Regions from separate parts of the Nocardia sp. TBRC8007 genome, predicted to be linked through region 2. Evidence: predicted binding sites of a transcription regulator. Region 2 holds the regulator's gene; the other holds the start of a gene.

Region 1 (15,111 bases), on a different contig from region 2:
GCGGTGCCGTAGCTCACCGAACAACCTGTCCATGTGCTTCATCTGCGTCTCGACGGTGGTGAAGTAGGACAGGCCGCTATAGGAATACGGGCTGTTGAGGCTGAGGAGGTTGGGAAACTTCGGTATCGTGATGCCCTCATAGGCTTGAAAACGATCTCCCCGCCAGAATTCTCCGAGATCCACCCCGTCTCGACCGATGATCTCGATGGCCGGAAAGTTCACGTCCCACAGATTGAAACCGGTGGCCAGGATCAGTGTGTCGATCTCGGTCCTGTGCCCATCGGTGGTGACGATCCCGTCCGGCTCGATGTGGTCGATCGAATTCGTCTCCAGTCGCACATGCGACTGGTTGAATGTTGCGAAGTAGTGATTGGAGAAGGTGGGTCGCTTGCACCCGAAATCGTAATGTGGGGTGAGTTTCCTTCGCGTTTCCTGGTCGCGTACCGAGGCCCGCAAATGCGCCTTGGCCAGTACGCCCACACCCTTGTTCATCAGCCTGACCTGCTTGAAATGCAGCACGCCCACCACCATCAGCGCCTCGAGCAAGCTGGTGTTGACCAGCCGTGCGACCTGCTGTGTAAACGGGACGCGCTCGAACAGACTACGCACCGGCACGGGGATCTCGGTGTCGATCTTCGGCACCACCCAAATCGGCGTGCGTTGGAAAACAGTGAGTGAGCGAGCTTTCTTGGCTACCTCCGGAATCAGCTGAACGGCGGTGGCGCCGGTACCGATGATCGCAGCAGCGCGACCGGTGAGGTCGATGTCATCCTTCCACGCAGCGGTGTGGATGATCTCGCCTGCGAAGGTGTCGATGCCAGGGAACGACGGAGTGTAGGGCTGTGACAGAAATCCCGTCGCGGTGAGCAAGTAACGTCCGGTGATCGTTTCCCCGCCCACGATCGAAACCTCCCAGTGTCCGCGATCCTCGTCCCAGCGCGCTCCCTCGACAACGGTATCGAAGCGCATTCGACGACGTAGTCCGTATTTGTCGGCCACGTGCTCTGCGTATTTCTTCAACTCCTCACCGGGCGCGAACAGCCGCGACCAGCGTGGATTGGGCTCGAATGAATACGAGTAGGTGACCGAGGCGATGTCGACCGCAAGACCGGGGTAACGATTGACATGCCATGTACCGCCGAGGTCATCCTCGCGCTCGAGAATGACGTAATTGCTCAACCCGAGGCGATCGAGCTGGATTCCCGCCCCCATACCACCGAATCCCGCACCGACCACCACCGCGTCGTACTGAGGTGCCACGTCGAACCTCCCGCTGATCAAGCTATTCAATTAGGAATGACATGTCATTCCGAATGTGACTACTGTATCATCGATGAAGTGTCGAAACTATCCACTCGCGCCGAACAACGCAAAGCCGAGCTGCGTCAAGAGATCATCGACACTGCCTTCGTTTGTTTCGCGGAAAAGGGCTATCACGCCACCGCTATCGCCGATATCGCAGGCCGGCTCGGCATCGGACACGGCACCTTCTATCGCTATTTCACCAACAAGCGTGACATCATCGACCATGTCATCGACGATCTGGCCGCACGCATCATCGCAGCGCTAGGCACGGATAACTCCCCGGATGCCGCGGCCACCCTGGCCGAATACCGTGCCCAAATCGATCGCATAGGGACGGCTCTCGCCGAGATCCTGCTCGCCGATCGCCGAGCGGCCCAGCTGCTACTGTTCCATGCCACCGGTATCGACGATGAACTCACTCAACGGCTCTACCGACTACTCGATACCGCCGACACGCTGACCGCTGGATACCTCGAACACGGTGTCGAACTCGGCTATCTGCGTCCCGACCTGGACACTGTGAACACCGCACGCGCGGTGACCGGCATGCTACTCGCCGGCATCCTGTACGCGCTGCGCACACCAACTCCTCCCGAGATAGCCGGGCTGAACCAGGCGATCCGCCACCTACTCATCGACGGTATCCGCAAGGACTGCTGAGCGATTCGGGCATCCCTGGCACACTCGCAGACATCGGACGCGGTCGACACCGCCGTTTCGCTATCCGCGACCGCGATACCACATTCGGCACGAACAAGCGCGACTCACGCGGCAGCGCACAGATCGGAGTCATTCGAAGAGGTCGAGGGTGGGGTGCGGCTCACGACCGCGAACCTCGATGGAGCCGAAGGACAGATCAGCGGGAGGGACGAGGCCGATATGCGCCCAAGCGGCGGCGGTGGCCACCCGGCCGCGCGGAGTGCGCCCGATCATGCCCGCACGCACCAGAAACGGCTCGCACACCTCCTCGACTGTGGCCCCTTCCTCGCCGACCGCCACCGCCAGAGTGGATACCCCGACCGGGCCGCCACCGAAGCTGCGCACCAGTGCGCCGAGGACTGCCCGATCGAGCCGGTCGAGACCGAGCACGTCCACGTCGTACACCTCGAGTGCGGCTTGCGCTATCGACCGGGTGATCCGGCCGTCAGCGCGGACTTCCGCGTAATCGCGCACACGGCGCAACAGACGGTTGGCGATGCGGGGCGTGCCCCTGGAGCGACCTGCGATCTCGGCTGCCGCATCTTCCTCGATACCGAGGCCGAGGAGGTGCGCCGAACGCTGCAGGATACGTAGTAACTCTCCAGGCTCATAGAAATCCATATGACCGGTGAAACCGAAGCGGTCACGCAACGGGCCGGTCAACGCTCCGGATCGGGTAGTGGCACCGACCAGAGTGAACGGCGCGATATCCAGAGGAATGGAGGTCGCACCCGGACCTTTGCCGACCACCACATCGACGCGGAAGTCTTCCATCGCCAAGTAGAGCATCTCTTCGGCAGGACGGGCCATGCGGTGGATCTCGTCGATGAACAGCACATCGCCCTCGACCAGGTTGCTGAGCATGGCCGCGAGATCACCCGCTCGTTCCAGCGCGGGACCAGAGGTGATTCGCAAGGCGGTGCCGAGTTCCGCGGCGATGATCATCGCCATGCTGGTCTTGCCGAGCCCCGGCGGACCGGACAGCAGGACATGATCCGGGGTGCCACCGCGCTGTTTGGCCCCCCGCAGCACCAGTGCGAGCTGTTCCCTGACCCGGGGCTGGCCGATGAAGTCGTCCAATGACTTCGGGCGCAAACTCGCCTCGATCTCGCCATCGGACTTCAGGTACCTGGCGCTGACCGGCGATTCCGCGGTTTCTTCATGGTGTTCCATGGCGTCCTATCGGTTCTTACCGAGTAGCCCGAGTGCGGTGCGCAGTGCGGTGGACGTATCGGCAGCGGGCTGATCGGCCAATACCGCATCGACCGCCTGCTCTGCCTGCTTGGCAACGAAACCGAGACCGATGAGTGCGGCGACAACGTGATCACGTACCGGTGGGCGCGCCGCGGCGGGTGCCGACCCGGAAGAAACGGATGGCACCGGGACGAGATCCACCTTGTCGCGCAACTCGACCACCATGCGCTCGGCGCCGCGTTTTCCGACGCCGGGCACCCTGGTCAGGGCAGCGATATTGCTCTCGGCGAGCGCTTTGCGCAACGCTTCGGGCTCCAGCACGGCAAGCACAGCCATGGCGAGGCGGGGTCCGACGCCTGAGACGGTTTGCAACAAACCGAACAGGTCGCGGGCCTCGGTGTCGGCGAAACCATAAAGTGTCGTCGAGTCCTCGCGGACGATCATCGCGGTATAGAGCCTGGCCTCCTCGCCGCGGGTGAGCCCGGCCAGAGTGGATGGGGTGGCGTTGAGCCGGTAGCCGACACCAGCCGCCTCGACCACCGTGTGGTCGAGAGCTATCTCGAGCACCTCACCGCGTACCGAAGCGATCATCTGCGCACCTCCTTCCGTTCCTTGACCAGTCGTTCTTGATAGCGTCGCCGCGCCGCGGCCGCCTTGGCTTCCGCCGCGGCCATCCTTTCCAGCAGCGGCGCCCGCCAGCAATGGCAGATGGCCAGCGCGAGCGCATCCGCCGCGTCGGCCGGTTTCGGGACAGTGGCCAGGCCGAGAATACGAGTGACCATGGCGGTCACCTGTCCTTTGTCCGCAGTGCCGTTGCCCGTGACCGCCGCCTTCACCTCGCTCGGAGTATGGAAGACCACAGGGATCTCGCGCCGCGCCGCGGCGAGCGCGATCACCCCGCCCGCCTGTGCGGTGCCCATAGCAGTACGGACATTGTGCTGAGCGAAGACGCGTTCGATGGCAACCGCCTCTGGTTCGTAGGTTTCCATCCAGCGTTCAGCTGCTTCGGCGACAACGAGCAGGCGCTGAGCCAGATCCGTGTCTCCGGGAGTGCGGACTACGCCGACGTCCAAAGCCGCGACCTTACGCCCCAACCCGCCTTCGACAATGCTGAGACCGCATCGGGTGAGTCCGGGATCGACGCCCATCACCCGCACGACAACCCCTCTCGCAGACACGAACAACTGTTCGAGAGTCTAGCGGAGACCGAACTCAGTGCCTGTCCGCGACACGGTTGCCCGCGCTGTGTTGCGGAGTTGCCAGACACCGGGGAGCCGACTCGCAGATACCGTGTACACCGACCGGCCATACCAGCACCCTGCCCCGATCCAGGTCTACGCCGCTATGTCCCCACCAGGAAAAGAATTTAGCAAACTCTTATATAAGCTGCTCAAGTGTACAATTTAAGGTGCTGAGCAAATTGTGAGCGAATCGGAACTCTTCGCGCTCCGAAACCACCACGATCCAGCAGATCACGCTTCTACCATCTGAGAATGAGCGCTATTGCCATGGCTGTTCTCGAAGGCGGTCCGCAAGACCTGCCCACTCGCATCGTGCCGATCACCGCACCAGAAGCCGAGTTGAAGGTCCCGTTCCGAGACGGGTACGAGCACTTCACTCTCACACAACGAGAACAGGACACTCCGGAAGGGCGGCTACGAGTCTACGAGTGGTGTGACCGCACCAAGATCGCGGAATAGACCGGGCACTCCGCTCCGGTCGCGACGAGCACTTTCCTCCGGAGGAGCACTACACAGCTGCCGGACTAGTCATCGAGTCGAGCGAGCACCTCGTCGGGGATGTCGACGTTGGTGTAGACGTTCTGCACATCGTCACTGTCTTCGAGAGCGTCGACAAGCTTGATCACCTTACGAGCGCCCTCGACGTCGACCGCCACCGATACCGAGGGCTGGAATCCGGACTCGGCGGAATCGTAGTCCAGTCCGGCGCTCTGCAACGCGGTGCGTACGGCTACCAGATCACCGGGCTCACTGATGACCTCGAACGACTCCCCGAGGTCATTGACCTCCTCCGCGCCCGCGTCGAGCACCGCCATCAGCACATCATCCTCGGACAAGCCGTTCTTCTCCAAGGTGACGATGCCCTTGCGGTGGAACAGATAGGCCACCGAACCGGGGTCGGCCATATTACCGCCGTTACGCGTCATCGCGACACGTACCTCGCCCGCAGCGCGATTGCGATTGTCGGTGAGACACTCCACCAGCACGGCGACGCCATTGGGTCCGTAGCCCTCGTACATGATGGTCTGCCAGTCCGCGCCACCCGCCTCCTCGCCACCGCCACGTTTACGAGCACGCTCGATATTGTCGTTGGGCACCGACGACTTCTTCGCCTTCTGGATGGCGTCGTACAGCGTCGGATTGCCATCCGGGTCACCGCCACCGGTCCGGGCTGCCACCTCGATGTTCTTGATCAACTTCGCGAACAGCTTGCCGCGCTTGGCGTCGATCGCCGCCTTCTTGTGCTTGGTGGTGGCCCATTTGGAGTGGCCGCTCATTCCCTACTTCCTTCAGGTCGATGGCACGTCTGGTCGTGTATACGGTACCGGCACTGCCGGGCGCACAACTTCCTCAGCCTACTCGGACATCTCCCCCACAACTGCCTCGGCTAGATCGCCCGGATCAGGTCTACGAACATCCGGTGCACACGCAGATCACCGGTCACCTCGGGGTGGAAAGAGGTCGCGAGGACATTGCCTTGTCGTACCGCCACGATCCGGCCTGCGGCCGGGCCATCCGGAACAGTGGCGAGCACCTCGACGCTCGCGCCCGCCCGCTCGACCCATGGTGCCCGGATGAATACTGCGCGGACCGGTCCGTCGGCCAGTCCAGCGAAGTGCAGGTCGGTCTCGAACGAATCGACCTGGCGACCGAACGCATTGCGGCGCACTGTCATATCGATGCCTGATAGATGCTCGGCGTCCGAACGAGTATCGAGCACCTCCGAAGCAAGCAGAATCATGCCCGCGCACGACCCGAAAGCGGGCATCCCGGCGCGCAGCCGCGCACGCAATGGCTCCAGCAACTCGAAGGCCACCAACAGCTTGCTGATCGCAGTCGATTCGCCGCCCGGCAGTACCAGCGCATCCACTGCGGCCAACTCGGTCGCACGACGGACAAGAACGGGTTCGGCACCGCACCGCGCGAGCGCCGCGACATGTTCTCGGACGTCGCCCTGCAGGGCGAGCACCCCGATAGTGGGCCGAGACTGTGTCTGTTCCGGAGCGGCGGGTACGGCGACCGATATAGCGTTCACGCCGAAAAGCTTACGAGCCGTACCGATGTATGCCTGCGCACAGCCGCGGACGCTCAACTATCACGCCGGGTACGGATGAGGCCCTCTTGGACCACAGCGGCGACCAGCGCGCCTGCGCGGGAGAAAATCTTGCCGCCGGTCAGCGCACGGCCGAAGCCCGCCGACGGTGAGGACTGATCGTAGAGCAGCCACTCGTCGGCACGAAACGGCTGCAGGAACCACATCGCGTGGTCCAGTGACGCGTTCTGGGTCCGCTCGTCGGGATGGGTGACCTTCGAAGAACCGAGCAGCGTCATATCGCTCATGTAAGCGAGGGTGCACACATGCACCAGCGGGTCATCGGGCAACAGGTGCCGGTAACGGAACCACACTTGTTGCTGCGAGACCACCCCGTCTCGCCTGGACACATCCTCCTGGGGCACCACTCGGATATCCCAGTGCTCCCATTCGCGCATCGCCCACAACCGTTCGGGACTCATCGTGGTGCTCGCGTCGGGCAGATCCTCCGGCGCGGGAACCACGGGCATGAGGTCCTGATGCTCGGGTCCATCGTCGCCGACATGGAACGAGGCCGACATGGTGAAGATCGCCGCGCCGTCCTGGATACCGGTCACCCGCCGGGTACAGAACGAACGTCCGTCACGAATACGTTCGACCTGGTAGACCGTACGCTCTTGCGGATTACCCGGACGCAGAAAATATCCGTGCAGGGAATGCACCTGGAATCGCGATTCCACTGTCCGGACCGCCGCGACGAGCGCTTGGCCTGCGACCTGCCCGCCGAACGTACGCGGAAGCTGGGTCTTGGTGGACGCACCACGGAAGATGTCCCGCTCGAGCCGCTCTATTTCCAGCGCCTCTTCGATTGTCGCCATGCGCCGAGACTATCCCGGCCACCGCTGCCGAAGTCTCTCGGCTACAGGTGACGCCAGGGTGGGCCGCCGCGCGCAGCGGCCCACCGCCATACTGTCGTGATCACCAACCGCGCTCGGCCAACCGATGCGGCTGCGCGATCTCCTCGACATTGATCCCGACCATGGCCTCACCGAGACCACGCGATACCTTGGCCAGTACGTCCGGATCGTCGTAGAAAGTAGTGGCCTTGACAATCGCGGCGGCACGCTGCGCCGGATTCCCAGACTTGAAGATGCCCGAACCCACGAACACGCCTTCGGCGCCGAGCTGCATCATCATCGCCGCATCGGCCGGGGTGGCGATACCACCCGCAGTGAACAGCACCACTGGCAGCGTTCCGGTCGCCGCGACCTCACGGACCAGCTCATAAGGCGCCTGCAACTCTTTGGCCGCGACGAACAACTCGTCTTCGGGCAAGGAGGTCAGCCTGCGGATCTCCTGACGGATCTTACGCATATGTGTAGTCGCGTTGGACACATCACCGGTGCCCGCCTCGCCCTTGGAGCGAATCATCGCAGCACCCTCGGTGATGCGACGCAGCGCCTCACCCAGATTGGTGGCCCCGCAGACGAACGGCACGGTGAAGTTCCACTTGTCGATGTGGTTGGCGTAATCGGCCGGGGTGAGGACCTCGGACTCGTCGATGTAGTCGACGCCGAGGCTCTGCAGGATCTGCGCCTCCACGAAGTGGCCGATACGGGCCTTAGCCATGACCGGGATCGAAACGGCGGAAATGATGCCCTCGATCATGTCCGGGTCGCTCATCCTGGACACACCGCCCTGCGCACGGATATCAGCCGGGACACGCTCCAACGCCATCACCGCGACCGCACCGGCATCCTCGGCGATCTTGGCCTGCTCCGGCGTGACGACATCCATGATCACCCCACCCTTGAGCATCTCGGCCATGCCGCGCTTCACACGGGCGGTGCCGACGGTTTGGGTGGTCTCGGGGCTGGTCACGGCAAACTCCTGAGTCATGTGCGCCAATCGATCGCTCGGATTCGAGCACTACGATTCTAAGCGGCCACATGTGACCACTTGATAGCCAGTTGTAGCGCACTGGCCTGGCACGAATTCGGAGATGACTGGCCGGGACAGGACAACACCGCGCGGCGACTGGTCAGCGGATAGAGCGCACTTCGAGCTCAGCGCCGCCGGACGCTGCCACAGCGGCTTCGGCGAGTAGTTCGTCCAAGTGATAGGGATATACGGTTTCGCCCGCGCGATCCAAAGCGACGATATCCGCGGCCACACACCATTTGTGACCGGTGATGCAACGACGTTCGATCACGGTCCGATTCGCCGCGCGCGGCTCGAAGCCTCGTACCCGCAGGCTGAAGAACAGCTCTTCGGAACGAATCAACTCACCGTTGAAGGGAAAAACCGCGACCCGTCGCCAGATCGGTCCGCGCAGTTCGGACGGTTCCGCCCGAAGCCCGGTCTCTTCGAAGAGTTCCCGCACTGCCGCGACACGCAGACTCTCCCCCGGCTCCACCCCCCCGCCGACCGTGAACCAGAACGACACTTCCGGAGTCTTGGGATCGTTACCGCGCATCAGCAGAGTCCGGTCGTTGTCGTCGAACAGCACGATGCGCGCGGTAGTCCGGATAGTGTCGACGGCGAGACCGGTGGACGCGGCAGGCGTAGCGCGCTCGGTGATCTCGAAGTAGGACGGCAGCGGGGCGGTGCCACCGAGATGCAGAGCACGCACCAGGCGCCGCGTGCGTAATACGAGCGTGTCCCTTACAGCGTCGTTGTGGAAGCGACGAGCGATCAATACCCTGGCCTCCGCGTCGGCCAGTTCGGCGACCAGTTGCGGGCGCAACATACCGATGTCGACGGCCGAAAGCGCGGCCGAAAGCTGGTTCTCCGCAGTCTCCCGTTCAATGCGACCGGCCCGCTCAGCCCGATCGGCCAGCGCGGCCAGCCGTCCGGCTTGCTCTGTCAGGACCGGATCCGATATCGGACCCGCGACGGCCATGGCAACCGACCTGGCCACCACCGCCCGCCGCGCCAGGGCTCCATCGAGCGCCTGCCAGGATTGGTCGGAACGCACGTGCAGCCGATCGAGCCGGTTGGCAGTCGAATAGGCCCAAAGTCCGGCTGTGGCGACCAGCGCGGCCAACAACGCGAGAACGAGAACGGTGGTCGCGGAGAAAGTAATCATCCAGCGGCCCGCACTCGGGTATCACCTACGGTCACCGTCTCGTAGACGCGCAAGATCTGTTCGGCCACCACCGGCCAGTCGTACTCGCCGACCACCCGCGTCGCGGTACGCACCAACGCCCCCCTGCGCACCGTATCGGTGAGCACGGTATGCAGCGCGGTGGCCAGGGCCGCTGAATCGCCGACCGGAACAAGCATGCCTGCCGCACCGTCACGCAGTACCCGGCGGAAAGCGTCCAATTCGCTGGCGATGACCGCGGTTCCTGCGGCCATCGCCTCGAGTAGGATGATGCCGAAGCTCTCCCCGCCCAGATTGGGCGCGACGTAGACGTCCGCACTACGCATCGCCGACGCTTTCTCCTCGTCGGATACCTGGCCGAGGAAACGCAGATGCCCGGACAATTCGCCCGCCTCGCGAAGCAGACGGTCCTCATCCCCTCGGCCCACGATGAGGATCTCGATACCGGGATGCCGACGCACCAATTCGGGAAGCGCGCCGAGCAAGACCTGCATCCCTTTCCTGGGCTCGTCGTAGCGGCCCAGAAACAGCACCGTGCCACCGGCGCGAGGGTAGCCAGGCAGCATCGGCGCCCTGGCGAATACGGGAACATCGACACCGTTGGGGATCTCCACCGCGTCCGAGCCCAGCGCCTCCACCTGCCAGCGACGCGCAAGCTCCGAAACCGCGATACGGCCGGCGATCTTCTCGTGGTAGGGCCGCAGCACGCCCTGAAAAGTGCTCAACACCAACGATTTCGTTGTCGAAGTGTGAAAAGTCGCGACAATCGGACCCTCGGCGATCTTCAGCGCGAGCATGGACAGGCTCGGCGCGTTCGGCTCATGGATATGCAGGACGTCGAAGTCATTGCTATCGATCCATCGGCGAATCCTGGTGTAGGCCATGGGCCCGAACGACAGCCTGGCCACCGAACCGTTGTACGGGATGGCGACCGCGCGTCCCGCCGACACCACGAATTCCGGCAGCGGTATGTCGTCCGACGCTGGGGCGAGCACACTCACCTTGTGCCCGCGTTCGATGAACACCCGTGCCAGCTCGACTACATGTGCCTGCACTCCACCGGGAACATCGAACGAGTAGGGACAGACCATGCCGATCTTCATGGCGAGACATCCCCGTGCTCGGTCCGAATACCTGCCTGCGCAGCAGCGATCACGGCTCGTCGCCGCGGCGAAAGATCGCTCTCCCACAGTGGTTGCAACATGTGCCAATCTGCAGGATGCTCAGCGATATTCGCGGCGAAGCGATCCGCCAAGCGCTGCGTGACAGCAGCTACTCCACCGGAGACATCTAGTGCCATCTCGGTTTTCAGTCCCCAGCTCTCCCGCCCCTCGGCATCGATCTCGAACCACGCGTGCACCGGCAGCAGCGCCGCGCCGGTCTCGATGGCCAGTTTTGCTGCTCCGGCAGGCATCCAGGTACGTTCTCCGAAGAACTGGACCGGAACGCCTTTACCGGTGAGGTCGCGCTCACCCATCAGGCACACAGCCTTGTTCTCCCGCAGCCGCATCGCCAGCTGACGGAACGGTGGCTGCTCACCGCCGGTCAGCGGGAATACTTCGAAGCCGAGACTCTCCCGATAGGCGATAAACCGTTCGAACAGCGATTCCGGCCGCAACCGCTCAGCCACGGTGGCGAAACTAGTGTAGTGCTGCACAAACCAGACGCCCGCCATATCCCAGTTGCCCGAGTGCGGCAATACGAAGATCACCCCGCGCCCATCGGCCAGTGCGGCGTCGAGCGAGGACAACCCGTCGACCCGGTAGTCGATTGTGGAATGATCCATCACAGGCAGCCGGAATACCTCGCGCCAATACCTGGCATAGGACCGCATGCTCGCACGGATCAACTCATCCGGCACGTCGGCAGAAGACACCCCGAGTACGCGGGCCAAGTTACGCCGCAACTGATTCGGCGCTCCACCAGCACGGTACTGCCGGTTGGCCCGACGGGCAACTCGGTCGCCACCCCAATCGAACAACCGCCTGGCAGACGATTCCGGCAAGGCGCGCACCAGTCGCCAGCCCGCCGTGTACCCAACGGCACCGAACTGTTCCCCGATGCTCATCGGCGGGTTCCCACTGCTCGTCCGTGATCGATGAATACGGCGGTTCCGGCGCCACCGGTAATCGGTCGGCACCCTGCGCCGGGCGAGATCACGACGAAATTCCTGTGGCGTCCGCGGTTCCCGTATTCGAGTCCCGCGGCTGTCCTTCTGGGACCACGGTGCGCGCTCCAGGCGAATTACGCACCGCCAGTAAGCGCTGCACAACAGTCACGATGCTGAACACAGCGAGCAGCCACATCGCCACATGCACGGCATAAGTGAGCCACTCGATATCCCAATAGCCACCGATACCGGTGAGCCCGGCACCGACCAGCACAATGATCAGCCGGTCCGGCCGCTCGATGATTCCACCATCCGCGGACAGGCCGCTGGCCTCGGCGCGGGCCTTGGCGTAAGAGATCACCTGAGAGGTCACCAGCACGATGAGCGTTGCGACAAACAGCGACTTGTGCTGCTCATGATAGACAGCCCACCAAGCCAGACCACCAAAAATGGCGCCATCGGCGAGCCGGTCGCAGGTGGCGTCCAGCACTGCCCCGTATTTCGTTCCGCCGCCGCGGGCTCTGGCCATCGCCCCGTCGAGCATGTCGAACATAACGAACAACCAGATCACCATGGTTCCCCAGAACAGATGCCCGGTCGGGAACAATGTGACAGCGGCCACGATAGACGCGGCGGTGCCGATCAACGTCATGGCGTCGGGAGTAAGCCCCGTGCTCACCAACGCACGGCCCAGCGGCGCTGTGGCCTTGGCGAATACCTCCCGGCCGAAGAAGCTCAGCACGGTTGGTCCGCTCTGTCGCTCATCTACGTCTCCTTCCAGGCCGCCGAGAGTAGCGCCCTGGTCTCCCGCAGCAGTTGCGGCATCACCTTCGCCCCGCCGATCACGGTGATGAAATTTGCGTCACCACCCCAACGCGGCACAATGTGCTGATGCAGGTGATCGGCCAGTGAACCGCCTGCCACTCCGCCGAGGTTCAGCCCGACATTGAAGCCATGCGGCCGGGAGACCTTCTTCATCACCCGGATCGCCTGCTGAGTGAAGGCCATCAGTTCGACACTCTCCGCTTCAGTGAGATCCTCCAGATCAGCCACCTTGCGGTACGGCACCACCATCATGTGCCCAGGGTTGTACGGATACAGATTGAGTACCGCGTACACCAGCTCACCGCGGGCCACGACCAGCCCGTCCTCATCAGACATCTTGGGAATGTCGGTGAACGGGTGACCTGTCGAATCCTTGTGGCTCGTGGCCGCCGCCGCGATATAGGACATGCGGTATGGCGTCCACAAACGCAACAGCCGATCCGGCTCACCGACACCGGTGTCCACAATGCTGCCCTGCTCAGTCGAGGTCGCGTTCTCACGCAAATCCGCGAGCCCGTCCGGCACTGTACGCTCGCTCACGCTGTGCCCCTTCTAGCATAAGCGGGGCCCTCCATGGCCACGCTCCGCTGCCACCTCCGGGCCTGACCACTCATGCTGTGCCCCCTTCTAGCATGAGCGGGGCCCTCCATGGCCACGCTCCGCTGCCACCTCCGGGCCTGACCACTCATGCTGTGCCCTTATTCGCTGATCGAATCACAAAGTTGTCGGCTGTCGGCGACCCGTTCTCCCGATGTGCGATCCACGCGGCGACAGTAGCCACCGCGTCGTCGACCGGAACCCCGTTGACCTGAGTGCCGTCGCGGAACCGGAAGCTCACGGCGTTCGCATTCGCGTCGCGTTCACCGGCGAGTAGCATGAACGGAATCTTCTGGGCGGTGTTGTTGAAGATCTTCTTCTGCATCCGGTCACCGCTGCGGTCCACCTGCGCACGGATGCCCTCGGCGCGTAACCGCTCGATCACCTGCTCGAGGTGTGGGGCGAAAGCGTCCGCGACCGGGATGCCGACGGCCTGCACCGGTGCGAGCCAGGCCGGGAACGCGCCCGCGTAATGCTCGGTGAGCACGCCGAAGAAACGCTCGATCGAGCCGAACAGCGCGCGGTGGATCATCACCGGTCGCTGCTTGGTGCCGTCAGCGGCGGTATACTCCAGATCGAACCGTTCCGGCAGGTTGAAGTCCAACTGTATAGTCGACATCTGCCAGGTCCGACCCAGCGCGTCTTTGGCCTGCACCGAGATCTTCGGCCCGTAGAAAGCCGCACCCCCCGGATCGGGCACCAGCTCTAGACCCGAGGCCGAGGCGACCTCGGACAGGGTCTCGGTGGCCTCGGCCCAGATCTTCTCGGAACCTACGAACTTCTTCGGGTCCTTGGTGGACAGTTCGAGATAGAAGTCGTCGAGTCCGTAGTCTTTCAACAGGTCCAGGACGAACCGTAGGGTGTCGGTCAGCTCGTCGTGCATCTGCTCTTTAGCGCAGTAGATGTGCGCGTCGTCCTGAGTCATGCCACGCACCCTGGTCAGGCCGTGCACCACACCGGACTTCTCGTACCGGTAGACCGAGCCGAACTCGAACAGCCGCAGCGGCAGCTCCCGATACGACCGGCCACGAGAACGGAATATCAGATTGTGCATCGGACAGTTCATCGGCTTGACGTAGTAGTCCTGGCCGGGTTTGCGGATGGTTCCGTCGACGTTGAGTTCCGCATCCAAGTGCATCGCTGGGAACATACCGTCGCGATACCAGTCCAGATGGCCGGATACCTCGAAAAGATGCCCCTTGGTGAGGTGCGGAGTGTTGACGAACTCGTAGCCCGCTTCGACGTGCCTGCGGCGCGAGTACTCTTCGAGTTCTTTGCGGATGATACCGCCCTTGGGGTGGAATACCGGAAGGCCGGATCCGAGTTCCTCGGGAAAACTGAACAGGTCTAGTTCCAGTCCGAGCTTGCGGTGGTCGCGGCGCTCGGCCTCGGCGAGCAAGTGCATGTGCGCGTCGAGTGCCTCCTGCGACTCCCAGGCGGTGCCGTAGATGCGCTGCAGATCCTCGCGGTTCTGGTCACCTCGCCAATATGCGGCCGAACTGCGGGTCAGCTTGAAGGCCGGGATGAACTTGGTAGTCGGAATGTGCGGACCGCGACACAGATCACCCCAGACCTTCTCACTGGTACGCGGATCCACATTGTCGTAAATGGTCAGCTCTTTGCCGCCGACCTCCATGACCTCAGGATCTTCGATGCCGGACTTGTCGTTGATCAGCTCCAGCTTGAACGGCTCTTCGGCCAGCTCGACCCTGGCGTCTTCGACCTCGACCACCCGGCGGGAGAAGCGCTGCGCGCCTTTGACGATCTTCTTCATCCGGGATTCCAGCTTGGTCAAGTCCTCCGGAGTGAACGGCCGCTCGACCCGGAAATCGTAGTAGAAACCGTCTTTGATGTAGGGACCGATACCGAGCTTGGCCTCGGGAAATTCCTGCTGCACCGCCTGAGCCAGCACATGCGCGGTGGAGTGTCGGATGACATTGCGGCCGTCGTCGGTATTCGCTGCCACCGGCTCCACGTCGATATCGGCCTCCGGAACCCACGA
Region 2 (15,111 bases):
CGCCGCTAGTACCGCCCACCGCAGCGCGACGTACTCTTGCACGAATTGCGTCACGCCCCACCGCCTCTCGTGACGACTGCCGGCGCCGTCACCTCACTATGCTCGCATCTCGTGGTGGCCGGAACGCTCTTTCCTACGATACCGCATCCAACTGACACCGAATCCGACGACTGCATCGCCCCGATTCGGACTACAGTGGCACAACAGCTCGTGGGTCGCCGCCCTATGCCGCTATCGAACAATACGGTTCGGGCATCACTCGCCCACCGACCCCACGTCGGAGCCGCGCACTGGTAGGCGAGTAGGCCGTCAGCCGGATCACTCGCCATGATGAACACATGTCCCGCCGGATCGAACAACACATTGCTTCCGTGACGAACAACGATCTGCGCATCGTCGTCGACGATCTCACCGGCCCTGCGATCGCCGCCCTGCTCACCGAGCACCTCGCCGATATGACCGCGCACTCGCCCCAGGAGAGCATGCACGCCCGGCCGCTTTCAGCGCTGCGCGACCCTGCCATCACTGTATGGACCGGGTGGGACGGGCAACACACCCTCGCAGGCTGCATTGCCCTCCGACACCACACCCACGAACACGCCGAGATCAAGTCCATGCGCACCGCCGCGACACACCGGCGCCGTGGTGTCGCCTCCCTGCTGCTACGCCATCTCATCGCCGAAGCCTCCGCCCGGGGCTACCGCAGGCTCAGTCTGGAAACAGGCTCGCCCGACTTCTTCGAGCCCGCCCGGCGGCTCTATACCGCACACGGCTTCGATTACTGCGCCCCATTCGGCGAGTATCTGCCCGACCCGTACAGCGTGTTCATGACCCGCGCCTTGTCCTGCAGCGACGGACTATCGACCGAGCGGTAACAGGGCCACAGGCGAGCAGTAGTAGGACACGGCTGACTACACCGTCAGCCCAGTGCGCGGCGGAATCCGTCGACGAGTTCGGCTACCTGGTCGTCGGTCATGACGAACGCCGGAGATATCTGCATGGCGCCCTGACCCGCGGCGCGACTGGAGATGCCGTGCGCGCGCAGTGTTCTGACCAGCGGCAAACCCTCGGCGGGGTCGGCCAGCTGGATCGCGGCTACTGCCCCGAGCCCGCTGCGCACCTCTGCGACACGGGGATGCTCGGCAAGCACCGCAAGCTGCTCGTGCAGGCTGGTTTCCAGGCGCGAAGCGGCGTCGAGCAAACCCTCGCGCTCGATGATGTCGAGGTTGGCCATGGCTGCAGCGGCAGCGCCGGCGTGGCCGCCGTAGGTATAGCCGTGCCGCCACCACACCCCGCCCGCGAAGAAGGGCTCCGCCACACGCGGGGCGATGAATACCGCACCCATCGGGAGATAACCGGAGGTCAGTCCCTTCGCGGTGGTCATGATGTCGGGTTCGAGCGCGAAGCGGGAGGAAGCGAACCACGCTCCGCCGATCCGACCGAAACCGGTGACCACTTCATCGGCGACGAACAGGATGTCATGGTCACGGCAGATACGGCGTACCTCGGTGAGATAGCCCCGCGGCGGCAGGTAGATGCCGCCTGCGCCGATGACCGGTTCGCAGAAAAACGCGGCGATGTGCTCGGCTCCGACTTCCTCGATCAGGGTGAGCAAGGCTTTCGCCTCGTCCCACTCGACGGTCCGGGCCGCGGGCATCAGTTCCCCATAGCCCTCGCGGTTGCCCGCTATGCCCGCCAGTGCCGTGCCCGCGACATGCATGCCGTGGTAGGCCATCCGGCGGCCGACCACGATCGTCTTGTCCGGCTGTCCGAGTTCGTGCCAGTAACGCCGAGCCAGTTTTGCCGCAGTATCGACGGCATCGGAGCCGCCGGAGGTGAAGAAGATCTTGCTGTTGGGCACCGGGGCCAGCTCGGCGAGTCGCTCGGCCAGTTCCTGAGTGACCGGCGCGGCGAGATCACCGAAATTGGAGTAGTGCGCGATCGTACTCAGCTGAGCTGCGACCGCGTCGGCGATCTCACCGCGCCCGTGCCCTACGTTGGCGAACCACAGACCCGCGGTCGCGTCCAGATACCGCTTACCCGTCTGATCAAAAATATAGGCGCCGTCACCGCGGGCGACCGCGAACGCACCGTCCTGCTCGACGGCACCCATATCGGCAAAGCCATGCCATAGCGCGTTCATGCCCACATCTTTACCGGAAACCGGGCCATTTACCGAATAGTCCGGGTTCGGCCCATGCCCTAGACCTCCTGTCGGAATATTCGATGGCGGGTTTCGGTACTCTGATCGATGCGATGACCACGCCAGCCACCACCGATTTCCGCACGCTCCGAGCCCGCCTGGCGAATCTCTCCCTTCGCGACGAACACCGGCTTCGGCGGCGGCTGGACCGGGCGCGCGGGGGTGACCTGGATGAGCTCGAGGCCGAGATCGCGGCGGCCGAGCGCCGGGTCGAGACGCGCCGCGCCGCATCACCACAGATTCGCTACCCAGAGCAGTTGCCGGTCACCGACCGCCGCGCGGATATCGCTGCGGCCATCGCCGAACACCAAGTGGTGATCGTCGCGGGCGAGACCGGTTCGGGCAAGACTACTCAGATTCCGAAGATCTGCCTCGAACTCGGTCGGGGCATCCGAGGCACCATCGGGCATACCCAGCCGCGCAGGCTTGCCGCGCGCACTGTAGCCGAACGCATCGCAGAAGAACTGGGCACGGAACTCGGCGATGTGGTCGGTTACACGGTGCGATTCACCGACCACGCCTCCGAACGCACGCTGATCAAGCTGATGACCGATGGCATCCTACTCGCCGAGATCCAGCGCGATCGGCTGCTGCGCCGCTACGACACGATCATCATCGACGAGGCACATGAGCGCAGCCTCACCATCGATTTCCTGCTCGGCTACCTCGGGCAACTGCTCCCCCGCCGACCCGACCTCAAGGTGATCATCACCTCGGCGACCATCGATCCGGAGCGGTTCGCCAGACATTTCGCGGATGAGAAGGGGACTCCGGCACCGATCGTCGAAGTCTCCGGCCGCTCCTACCCGGTGGAGATCCGTTATCGGCCACTCACGCTGGAGCTTCCATCAAGGAAGAACGACAGGACCGACTCAGAAGACCCAGGCGAAGTAGACACCCGGATCGTCGACCGCGACCCGGTGGACGCGATCTGCGACGCAGTGACCGAATTGTTCGCCGCGGGCGAGGGCGACGTGCTGGTGTTCCTGTCCGGCGAACGCGAGATCCGTGATACCGCCGACGCGCTACGCGATCTGCGGCTGCCGCACACCGAAATCCTGCCGCTGTACGCCCGACTGTCCGCAGCCGAGCAGCATCGGGTATTCGCTCCACACACCGGACGGCGGGTAGTACTGGCGACCAATGTGGCGGAGACCTCGCTGACCGTGCCGGGCATCCGGTACGTCGTCGACCCGGGAACCGCACGAATCTCGCGATATTCGATGCGGACCAAAGTGCAGCGGTTACCGATCGAGCCGGTGTCCCAGGCCTCGGCACGGCAACGGTCCGGCCGCTGCGGCCGGGTCGCCGATGGTATCTGCATCCGGTTGTACTCTGAGGAAGACTTCGAATCCCGGCCCGCCTTCACCGAACCCGAGATCCTGCGCACCAACCTTGCTGCGGTCATTCTGCAGATGACCGCGCTCGGACTCGGCGACATCGAGAAATTCCCCTTTGTGGAGCCGCCAGAGCGGCGCGCTATTCGCGACGGCATCGCCCTGCTCGAAGAACTCGGCGCCCTGACGCGCGACGAAGCCGCTCTGACATTGACGCCGCTCGGGCGGGAAATGGCCCAGCTGCCGGTCGATCCGAGGATGGCTCGGATGCTGGTAGAAGCACAGCGCAACGGCTGCCTGGCCGACATGCTGATCATCGTCGCGGCACTGTCGATCCAAGATGTCCGGGAACGACCCGCTGAGCAGCAGCAGGCCGCCGATACCTCGCACGCCCGATTCACCATCGAAGGCTCGGACTTCCTGACCTACTTGCGCCTGTGGGATTATCTCGGTGGGCAACGCGCGTCGTTGTCGTCCAATCAGTTTCGGCGCTTATGCCGCGAAGAGTTCCTGCACTACCTGAGAATCCGAGAGTGGCAGGACCTGCACGGGCAACTGCGCACGATCACCAAAGGACTCGGCTGGTCGGTGCGGACGCGGCAACGAGCCGAGGGCACCGCGCAGTGCCCGGCCGACGCCTCGCGACCGGAGCGCGGAGCAGTAGGAAGAACGCACCAGGGCAAGCCTGCGCGCAGCCGGGACAACAGACAGCACGGTGGGAAAAGCGACCGGTCCGGCACCGACGCGGTAACGGACGACGGTACCGCCTGGGACGCTACCGCGATCCATCAGGCACTGCTGGCAGGCATGCTGTCGCATATCGGAGTCAGGGAGGCGGAGTCCAGGGAGTTCCTCGGCGCCCGCAACGCCAAGTTCATGATCTTCCCTGGTTCGTCGCTGGCGAAAAAACCGCCGCGCTGGGTCATGGCCGCCGAACTGGTCGAGACCTCGCGCCTATGGGGCCGGATCACCGCGAAGATCGAGCCCGAATGGGCCGAGCGACTGGCAGGTGACCTGGTCAAACGAACCTACGCCGAACCACACTGGTCGGCCCGGCGCGGCACGGCGCGCGCCTACGAACGCGTCACGCTGTATGGCATACCGCTGGTCACCGGCAGACCGGTGGACTACAGCCGGATCGATCCCGAACTGTCGCGCGAACTGTTCATCAGACACGCCCTGGTACAGGGCGAATGGCAAACCCGACACCAATTCTTCCATCGCAATCGCGCACTGCTCGACGATGTCGCTGATCTGGAGCACCGGGCGCGTCGCAGGGACATTCTGGTCGACGACGAGGCACTGTACGAGTTCTACGACAAACGTCTGCCCGCCGGTATCATCTCGGTACGACATTTCGACAGCTGGTGGCGCACCGCACGACGCACTGATCCCGCGCTGCTGGATTTCTCGACAACCACTGTGATCAATGAGGGCGCTGCCGCACTCGACCCGTCGGACTTTCCCGGTTCATGGCGACAAGGCGAGCTCAGTTTCCCGCTCACCTATCAGTTCGAACCAGGCAATGACGATGACGGAGTCACGGTGCGGATCCCGGTGGAACAGCTCGCCCACATCCGTGCCGTCGGCTTCGACTGGCTGGTGCCGGGTATGCGTGCTGAGCTGATCTCCGCGCTGATCAAGTCGTTGCCGAAGACGCTGCGCCGCAGCGTCGTTCCCGCACCCGACTTCGCGGCTGCCGCACTGGCCGTGTTGACCCCGCGCGCAGAGCCGCTGCGTACCGGACTGGCGCGCGAGCTGTCCCGCCTGGGTTCGGTCCCGATCGCACCGACCGACTTCGATCCCTCCGCACTATCCGATCACCTGCGGATAACCTTCGCGGTCATCGACAACGACGGTGCCACGTTGGCTCGCGGCAAGAGCCTCACTGCGCTCAAAAACAAGCTGGCCGAGCACGTGTCCGCGGCGGTCGCCCAGGCTGCCGCCGGAGTAGAACGCCCACCTGCCACTGTATGGAGTTCCGAATCGCTCGGCACTATCGCGCCGACAGTGCGCCGAGAAGTGGCCGGGCAGACCGTTACCGGATATCCCGCTCTGGTCGCCGAGCGCGAAGGAGTGGCGGTCCGGGTGCTCAGCACCCCCGCCGAACAGGCCACCGCGATGCGCTCCGGCACAAAGGCACTACTACTGCACGCCCTGCCGGTGTCGCTCCGCGCCCTCACCTCGGGTCTGTCACCTGCGGATCGGCTTGCGCTGAGCCAGAATCCCTACGACTCGCTGGAGGAGCTGCTCGTGGATTGCCGCGCGGCCGCCGCTGACCAACTCCTCGCCGCCGCAGGCGGTCCGGTGCACGACCCGGTAGAGTTCGACAGGCTCGTCGCCCGGATTCGTCCCGACTTCTCCTCCACCACTGCGCGCGTGCTTCGCTCGGTGGTGCCGGTACTCGCCGTCGCCCACCAGGTTTCGGTCGCACTCCCGCAGATCCGCGAGCGCGACATCGCCGATGACGTGCGTGATCAACTCGATAATCTGGTATTCCGTGGCTTCGTCTCCGAATGGGGCGCGACTAGGCTGCGCGAGCTACCCCGCTATCTGCAAGCGGCGCTGCTGCGTCTGCACGCATTGCCCGGCTCGACGGTGCGCGATCGACAAGGAATGGCTGAACTCGATCGGGTACTGGCTTCCTACGATCGTCTGGTCGATTCGCTGCCGGAGCACCGCAGGCATACCCCCGCGATCACCGATATCTGGTGGATGATCGAGGAACTGCGCATCAGCCTGTTCGCGCAGAAACTCGGCACCTCCTTCCCGGTGTCCGCCAAGCGGATCGAGAAGGCGATCGCGTCAGTCCGGCGCTGAGTCAGTCAGCGGCTGACAGTGCCTCGGCACGCGCTCGGCGCATCTGCTGGATCTCTCGTTCGAAGTCCTCGGCGGAGGTGAACGACCGATAGACCGAAGCGAACCGCAGGTAAGCCACCTCGTCCAGGTCGCGCAACGGCCCGAGGATGGCCAGGCCCACCTCGTGACTGGGCACTTCCGGAGCCCCTTTTGCCCGCACTGTGTCTTCCACCTGCTGCGCGAGCAGGTTCAAGGCATCGTCATCGACTTCCCTGCCTTGACAGGATCGCCGCACACCACGAATAACTTTCTCGCGGCTGAACGGCTCGGTGACCCCGCTCCGTTTGACCACGGACAGGATGGAGGTTTCCACCGTGGTGAACCGCCGCCCACACTGTGGGCACGCGCGACGACGGCGGATGGCCGCACCTTCGTCGGCCTCACGCGAATCCACGACCCGGGAGTCCGGGTGTCGGCAGTACGGGCAATGCATCCGAGAAATCCTTCGTCGATGCGCGTGTCTCGCGGCCGAGCCTCCCACCGATCGCGGTGATCGGCCCGGCGAGCACGTGTATCGAGGTCTATACCCTGGCACCGGGTATTCCGTGTAGGACACGCGGAATACCCGCATAACACTTCGAGGATACCCGTCCGAGTACCCGAATCATCTCACTCACCCCGATCACCGTCCGACAGGCACGCTCATCCAGTGATCCGCCGCTGCGTGGCCAGTTCCCACCAAGAGGACCGGTAACAGTGCCACTGATGCTGAAGAAGGCCATACGCCGAGGACCCTCGACATCGTTCACGCAATGGCGAGCGGGCCACTTCGTCAGCACCGAACCAACGGGTTCCGTTGCGGCGTTATGTTATTTCTGCCGAATCCCGATGTTCGACTCCCCGGTCAGCCCACACGCACAGCCCCTGATCCGCCCGCACCATCCACCACCGCGGGGGCAGATCCACCGGGCGCACCACCCCAGTCACCTGCCCGCACATGCGCCACCGCGATCAGTCCCACTACTACCACGGCGGTGAGCAGCGCAGCGACAGCAAGCGCAGCGAAACCGATCTGCGCGTGCTCGATACGGCGCATCGGATCCACAACACAGGCGCGCCGGGGAACAGAAACCCTCGCATTACTGCCATACGCAACGAATCCACTACCGGGCCGCACATCGCGCGGTCGTCGATCAGCTGCGGATCGATGCTCGGATACCAATGCCAACGACCGCACGCCGGTACGCGGCATCCACTGATCGGTACCGCATCCGAACTCTTCTTCCTCCATACGCAGACCAGCGACACGACGAGCGAACTCCGTGTTCACCACACCGATCGGTGGGATGATGCCGTCGGTAGGCAGGGCGGTCTCGCCGCTCAGTGGGGTGATATTGCTGATCGCAGTGCTCATCGGACAAACCTCCGTGGTAGGTGCTCCGTTGCCGTTCGAGCCGATGCTGTTCGTTCGAACTCGCATCCAGCCGACGTTCGATCAAATGTTCGAAGAACTGGTGTTCGATTTCTACCATGCCCAGTTGGCAAAGTCAGCAGAAACGCCCGACATACGTCGAACAGATGTTTGATACATCGGCGCGGGCGGGATAGATTCGAAGCACCCGGACACAGGGGCCATGCGGACACGCGCCGGGTACCGATCGGCCGGATACAGCAGGAAAGGCGGTTGCGGTGAGGCAGACGGGCGATATGAGCGACGAGACCGGCGGCGGCGCCGACTCGGCGGGTACCGGAGCGGATCTCACCGCACGCCAGCGCAAAATACTCGGGGTGATCCACACATCGGTCAGCGGACGCGGCTACCCCCCGAGCATTCGGGAGATCGGCGACGCCGTAGGGCTCACGTCTACATCCTCGGTCGCCCATCAACTGCGCGCCCTCGAACGCAAGGGCTATCTGCGGCGCGATCCGAATCGGCCACGCGCGGTGGATGTCCGAGGCTTGGATGAAGTGGTGCGATCGGTGACCAACCTACCGGTCGCCGCAGTGGAGCACGCCGAGGACACCGTCGATACCGATCGGCCCGCACCCGCATTCGTCCCAGTGCTCGGACGGATCGCTGCCGGTGGCCCGATCCTGGCCGAACAGGCCATCGAAGAAATCTTCCCGCTGCCGCGCGAACTGGTCGGTGACGGTTCGCTGTTCCTGCTGAAAGTAGTCGGCCAGTCCATGGTCGACGCCGCGATCTGTGACGGCGACTGGGTGGTCGTGCGACAGCAGAACGTCGCCGACAACGGCGACATCGTCGCGGCGATGATCGAGGGCGAAGCCACGGTGAAGACCTTCAAGCGCACCGGCAAGGACATCTGGCTGATGCCGCACAATCCGGTCTTCGAGCCGATCCCCGGCAACGAGGCGCAGATCCTGGGCAAAGTCGTCACGGTCATCCGCAAGATCTGACGCCACCGACCCAGTCGCAGCCGGAAGCGACTACTGCGCGGCGTCCTGCCAAATGATGGATCAGGGGATGTGTCAGGAGAGCTTCAAGCTGCGCCCGACGATCTCCTTCATGATCTCGGTGGTACCGCCGTAGATGGTCTGGATGCGAGCGTCCATGTAGGCCTTGGCGATCGGGTATTCCTTCATATAGCCATAGCCTCCGTGTAGCTGCAGGCAGCGGTTGATCAGATCCAGCTCTTCCTCGGTGCTCCACCATTTGGCCATGGCGGCATCCTCGGCGCTGAGCTTGCCCTCATTGTGCAGTTCGATGAACTTGTCGACCATCAAGCGCACCGCAGTAGTCTTGGTGGCCAGCTCGGCGAGCACGAAACGGGTGTTCTGCAGTGCCCCGATAGGCTTGCCGAACGCCTTACGATCACGGACGTACTGGATGGTCATTTCCAGGCAGGACTCCATTGCCGCGGCTGCCATGACGGCAATCGACAACCGTTCCTGCGGCAGATTGTGCATGAGATGGATAAAGCCCATGCCCTCGGTACCGAGCAGATTCTTGCCGGGCACACGTACATCACTGAAACTGAGTTCTGCGGTGTCCTGGGCCTTGAGCCCGAGCTTGTCCAAGTTACGGCCACGCTCGAAGCCGGGCATGCCACGCTCCACCACGAACAAACTGAAGCCCATCGCCCCCTTGTCGGGATCAGTCTGCGCGACCACGGTCACGAGATCAGCATTGATACCGTTGGTAATGAAAGTCTTGGCGCCGTTGAGAATCCAGTCGTCCCCGTCGCGCACCGCACGAGTCTTGACGCCCTGCAGATCCGAACCCGCGCCTGGCTCGGTCATCGCGATCGCGGTGATGATCTCTCCGGCGCAGAAACCAGGTAGCCAGCGTTGCTTCTGTTCGTCGTTGGCCAGGTCCAGTAAATAAGGCGCGATCACATCATTGTGCAATACGAAGCCGAGACCTGAGTACTGGCCGCGCACCGTCTCCTCGGCGATGATGGCGTTGTAGCGGAAATCCTGCACCCCGCCACCACCGTGCTGCTCCGGTATGGCCATACCGAGGAAGCCTTGTTTGCCTGCCCCCAGCCAGACTGCCCGGTCGACGATGCCCTGCTCTTCCCACTGCGCGTGATGCGGTGCGACGTGCTGATCGAGAAACTTGCGAAACGACTCCCGGAACAACTCGTGTTCCGGCTCGAACAATGTGCGCTCCACACCGACCTCCTAGTGACCACACTGGCCGATCCACACCGACCAGTCATGCCCCATAGGGTACCCGGAATGAGAATCCGCGTTCACTTCTATCCCTGACTGCGGAGCTACCCCAGCAAATGCGGCGTCGGCGAACACGGAGACGACCTCAGGTGACGTACTCGCACAGGATGTGGCGCATCGACCCACATCCGGAAGGCCACTACACCGACCGCGATGCGGTCCGAAAGGGCTGCACGAATTCCGTTCGGTGCCTATGGATTCGGAAGGAGAACAACACCGCGCTCGCACCGGAGTCGAATCCGAAAGCTATCGCCCAGGCCGGAAACCGTAGCAGCTGTCAGCGTTTCAACCAGTTGCGCGCACGACCCGCCAAGGTGCGAGCTTCATCGCGCTCCCGCTCGGTGAAGAGGAATTTCATCTCCTCCTCCAGTGCCTTACGCACCACATCGCGAAGCTCCACCGCGGCAGCGTCCACATCGTCGGCGTCGAGCCAAGGGGCCGGTTCGATCGGAGCGCCTACAGAGAAATAGAAACGCTCCGGCCGCGGGATAACGGTGGGGCCGATACCACGGATCAGCGGAGGAGTCAGATCAGGACTGAGTCCGAGCGCCTCCACCGTCCAGCGCAATGGGCGCAGGAAGGGGTGGTCACCATCGACCACGATGTCGTAGGCGTCGTCGATGCCGATCATCGCGACCGGAACAATCGGAGCTCCCGCCTCGATGGCCATGCGCGCGAAACCGCTGCGCCCTTCCCATTTGAGCATGTACTTCTCATTCTTGCGACGCACCGCCTCCCGACCGCCACCGGGGAAAACGAGGACAGCCTCACCGCGCTGGAGCAAGGCCAGACAATTAGGCCTGGTTCCACGCACCGTGCCCAGGCGGTGCAACAGGTGACGCACACCGGGGACGTTGATCAGTACATTCTCGGCGAGACCGCGGATGATACGACCGCGGCGGCGCAGTATCTCGGGGAACAGCAGTGGAGCATCGATACCGCCCATCAGATTATGATTACCGACCAGCAACACCGGCCCATCGGCAGGAATATTCTCCAGGCCGTAGAAACGCGGGCTCGTCCACGCCCGCAGCGGCGCGAGCACGGCGTCGACAAGCCTCAAGTCGGCGTCGGTCAGCGAAACCGCCAGTGGCGCACCGTCGCTGAGTACTGGATCGATGATGTCCCCAGCACTGGAGTGCCGGGTACCGGAATCGGGGCGCACGTCCGACATAAACCCTCCTGCGTCGATTCGACGACAATAGCGTAACGAAATCGACTACGTGGCACCGAATGCGCGCGACGCATGACAAGAGTGCCGCTACAAACCGATCAAGGTGTCCGGCGCGCCGCGAAGGCGGACGCGAACTCGCATGTCATCGCCCCAGCAGGAAACCATACCGTCCGACATGTCATGGTCAAATGTGAAAACGCCCACATCTCATCGAAAAATCACTGGTAGCGAGCAGCGCCCCGGCCTCCACCCCTACCGGATCATCGAGTCGGCACCGACCCACACCGCTAATGCTCGCCGGTCTCCCGCGCGTGGTTCGCGCCCACATGCGCGTACTCCGCCAGGGCGGCAGCAAGGGCGTGCGGGACGCGAGCGCGAACACGAGTGCCGCTCTCTTCGTGGTGGGAACTCAGGATGCGGCCCTCGGCATGGATACGAGCGATCAGGTCGCCGCGCGTGTACGGCAACAGCGCACCGACTTCCACGTCCAACTCGCCGAGCAATTCGGCGAGCCGCGCCCGAAGTGCGTCCATGCCCTGTCCACGGTGTGCGGAAACGAACGACGCGTCCGGCAGGAGCGCGCGCACATGGGTGAGGTCCGTCGGGCCGATCGCATCGATCTTATTGACTACCAGCAATTCCGGCGGAGCGGGTGCACCGGACTCCTTGATCACGTCCGTGACCACCTCACGCACGGCTTTGATCTGTTCGGCGGGTAGCGCATCGGAGCCGTCCACCACATGCAGCAGCAGATCGGCACCAGTGACCTCCTCCAGAGTGGAGCGGAATGCCTCGACCAGCTGAGTCGGCAGATGTCGAACGAAACCGACCGTGTCGGTGAAGACCACCTCGCGCCCGTCCTCCAGCTGGGCCCGGCGGGTAGTCGGATCGAGAGTGGCGAACAACGCGTCCTGCACCAATACTCCGGAGCCGGTGAGAGAGTTCATCAGGCTCGATTTGCCCGCATTGGTATAGCCGATGATCGCCACGGAAGGGGTACCGCTGGAGTACCGGCGCGCCCGCATGGTGTCGCGAGCGGTTTTCATATCGCGAATCTCACGGCGCAGTTTGGCCATACGCTCACGGATGCGCCGACGATCGGTTTCGATCTTGGTCTCGCCCGGACCGCGCAGACCAACGCCACCGTTGCTGCCCGCACGGCCACCGGCCTGCCGGGACATGGATTCACCCCAACCACGCAGACGCGGCAACATGTAGTCCATCTGGGCCAGCGATACCTGCGCCTTGCCCTCGCGAGAGGTCGCGTGCTGGGCGAAGATATCCAGAATCAGCGCGGTCCGGTCGACCACCTTCACTTTGACGACCTTCTCCAGCGCGGTCAACTGCGCCGGGGTCAGTTCACCGTCGCAGATCACGGTGTCGGCACCGGTTTCGAGCACCACACAGCGCAATTCGTCGGCTTTTCCGGAACCGATGTAAGTGGCGGGGTCGGGGCGATCACGGCGTTGGATCAGCGCCTCCAACACTTCCGATCCCGCAGTCTCGGCCAGCGCTGCCAACTCTGCCATGCTCGCCTCCGCCTGTGTAGCGGTCCCCGCGGTCCAGACACCGACCAGCACGACCCGCTCCAGGCGCAACTGTCGGTACTCGACCTCGGTGATATCGGTCAGTTCGGTGGACAGACCCGCGACGCGGCGCAAAGAGCTGCGATCCGCCAGCTGCAGTTCACCTGCGGTCGGGTCGGCCGACCAGCCCGAACGTTCTCGCCGAGCGGCGTGCTCGGCGAGAACGTCCTCGGTCACGATATCCGCCCCCGTTCCCACAGCCACATCTTCGGCCGACTCGACGGAACGATCGGCCGGGGTGAATTCATACGTCTCTGATTTCCTCATACACCATCCATGCTGCCATGACATCATCGCAGGACGCACCCGATTATCCGGCGGTCACGCGGCGCGCAAGCCATCCCACCAAGAATGGGCGAGCCTGCCGGTCGCCACCAGGACTGATGGTCCGCGCAACCACGCCGCGCCGTACTCCAGCGCGACAGTCAGCTCACCACCTGGCACCCGGACACGAACTCGGCTGGCGTCCTCCTCGATACGGAAGCTATCGACAGCCAGCGCGGCGGCGGCCGCGGCCACAGTTCCCGTTCCACACGAACGTGTTTCGCCGACGCCGCGCTCGTAGACCCGCATGTCGACGGAGCATTCGGCGTCCAGTGCGGTAACGATCTCGACATTCACTCCCTGCGGGAACAGGTCGGGATCGAAACCGGGCGATACAGTCAGATCGAGTTTCCTGAGCGCCTCCACGGACATCCCTGGAGCTACGCAAGCAAGATGCGGGTTACCGACGTCGATGCCGATCCCGGACAACGCCCAGCCCGCGACGGTCGCCGTGGATTCGCCGAGCATTCGTACCTGGCCCATACCGACAGTGACGTCCCCATGGACCGCGCCCCCTGTGTGCACAGTGACCGGGCGCGCACCGGCGCGACTTCCGACGATGTAGCTGTCGCGGGCCTCCAGCCCCGACGCCGCCAAATAGTGAGCGAATACCCGCACGCCGTTGCCGCACATCTCGGCGATCGAGCCGTCGGCGTTGCGATAGTCCATGAACCAGTCCTCAGCGCCGACCCCCTCCGGGATCTCGGCGAGCACGCCCTCGGCATGCAGCGCGCCAGCGCGCGCGACCCGCAGCACACCATCTGCACCCAACCCACGCTGACGATCACACAACGCGCTGACCTGCCCGGGAGCCAGCGACAGCATGGCCATAGGGTCGGGCAGCAGCACAAAGTCATTCTGGGTACCGTGCCCCTTGATGAACTCGATGTCCGGCACGTGCGCTGACTTCCTCTCCTCGTCGCTCGGTCTACGGTCACTTGACGAACGTCCGGCGCTGCCGGGAAATTTCATAGAGCGCTACCGCCGCCGCCGAGGGCGCGCCCAGCGAGCTGGCCGTGCCACCCATCGGAATACGCACCGTGTCGCCACAGGCCTCCCGCCAGGCCGCGCTCATCCCGCTGGTCTCGTTACCCACGACCAGAATGGTCGCGTCGGTGAAGTCGTGGTCATAGACGGCACGGCGGCCGTGCTCGTCGGTGCCGACGACTCGAGTCGGAATGCCACGGCGCACCTGCCGGTCGCGGAACTCGAGCACCTGCGCCGGCCCGGCGGCGCGGATCACCGGCACCGCGAACAGCGAACCGGTCGAGGCGCGCACAGCTTGCGGATCGTATTGGTCGGCACCGTGCCCGGTGACGATGACACCGTCTGCACCGAAAGCATCGGCCGAGCGGATCAGCGTCCCCAGATTGCCCGGCGAGTTAGGACGATCGAATACCATGAGCACCGGCGCGCGCTCCCCTGGCTCACCCAGCTCGAAGGACTCCAGCTCCGGCTGCCGCGAAAGCGCGACGGCCACCAATTCCGGGACACCCCTGGATTTTTCGCCGAGCTCAGCCATAAGTTCGGGCACCATCCCGATCTGCGGCACCCCGCTGGTATCCAACAGCCCACGCGCCCAGCTCGACAACTCCGGGCGGCCGAGGCGATACAACAGCGTCTCCAGCGGCCAGTCGTTGGCTACAGCCTGGGTAATCGGACGAACCCCCTGGACCAGGAACCGACCGTCCCGGCGACGTTTGGCGCGATTGTGCAAATACGCTCGCCACACCTGAACGGAGGCATTACGCGTGCGCGCATGGGGGATCACCGCGGAGTCCGTTCCCTCTCTTCGAGCATGGCCAGCACCCGCTCCGCCAGATCGGGCACGGCGCCGTCTACCCACAACACCCGGGGGTCGCGCCGGAACCAGGAGCGCTGCCTGCGAACATAGCGCCTGGTGCCGATCAGGGTGCGCTCCTGCGCGTGGCTCAGGTCGTATTCGTTGTCCAGGTAGGACAAGATTTGTGCGTAACCGATGGCGCGCCGCGC

Evidence for each region. Region 2 encodes LexA, which represses DNA repair genes until DNA is damaged. Its sites were predicted from a motif close to CGAACANNTGTTCG; they were not measured.
Region 1: a site for LexA is predicted at 4,376-4,389, ahead of ruvC (crossover junction endodeoxyribonuclease RuvC). Genes of this name have one in related genera too.

Annotation. Positions count from the first base shown of each region.
Region 1 covers NZ_JBWSOR010000008.1:58,909-74,019, forward strand. The annotation lists gene ACX4ZE_RS10110 (flavin-containing monooxygenase) at 1-1,260, opposite strand, end outside; gene ACX4ZE_RS10115 (TetR/AcrR family transcriptional regulator) at 1,297-1,965, shown strand; gene ruvB (Holliday junction branch migration DNA helicase RuvB) at 2,095-3,177, opposite strand; gene ruvA (Holliday junction branch migration protein RuvA) at 3,184-3,789, opposite strand; gene ruvC (crossover junction endodeoxyribonuclease RuvC) at 3,786-4,355, opposite strand; gene ACX4ZE_RS10135 (DUF5988 family protein) at 4,692-4,898, shown strand; gene ACX4ZE_RS10140 (YebC/PmpR family DNA-binding transcriptional regulator) at 4,964-5,716, opposite strand; gene pdxT (pyridoxal 5'-phosphate synthase glutaminase subunit PdxT) at 5,827-6,474, opposite strand; gene ACX4ZE_RS10150 (acyl-CoA thioesterase) at 6,528-7,349, opposite strand; gene pdxS (pyridoxal 5'-phosphate synthase lyase subunit PdxS) at 7,450-8,370, opposite strand; gene ACX4ZE_RS10160 (NUDIX hydrolase) at 8,513-9,556, opposite strand; gene ACX4ZE_RS10165 (glycosyltransferase family 4 protein) at 9,556-10,680, opposite strand; gene ACX4ZE_RS10170 (phosphatidylinositol mannoside acyltransferase) at 10,677-11,645, opposite strand; gene pgsA (phosphatidylinositol phosphate synthase) at 11,734-12,429, opposite strand; gene ACX4ZE_RS10180 (ATP adenylyltransferase) at 12,453-13,016, opposite strand; gene thrS (threonine--tRNA ligase) at 13,198-15,111, opposite strand, start outside.
Region 2 covers NZ_JBWSOR010000002.1:332,972-348,082, reverse strand. The annotation lists gene ACX4ZE_RS04210 (DUF5134 domain-containing protein) at 1-54, opposite strand, end outside; gene ACX4ZE_RS04205 (GNAT family N-acetyltransferase) at 372-875, shown strand; gene ACX4ZE_RS04200 (aminotransferase family protein) at 920-2,143, opposite strand; gene hrpA (ATP-dependent RNA helicase HrpA) at 2,257-6,360, shown strand; gene nrdR (transcriptional regulator NrdR) at 6,362-6,832, opposite strand; gene ACX4ZE_RS04185 (hypothetical protein) at 7,244-7,753, opposite strand; gene lexA (transcriptional repressor LexA) at 8,047-8,757, shown strand; gene ACX4ZE_RS04175 (acyl-CoA dehydrogenase family protein) at 8,830-9,975, opposite strand; gene ACX4ZE_RS04170 (lysophospholipid acyltransferase family protein) at 10,313-11,209, opposite strand; gene hflX (GTPase HflX) at 11,497-13,062, opposite strand; gene dapF (diaminopimelate epimerase) at 13,117-14,007, opposite strand; gene ACX4ZE_RS04155 (TrmH family RNA methyltransferase) at 14,054-14,890, opposite strand; gene miaA (tRNA (adenosine(37)-N6)-dimethylallyltransferase MiaA) at 14,887-15,111, opposite strand, start outside.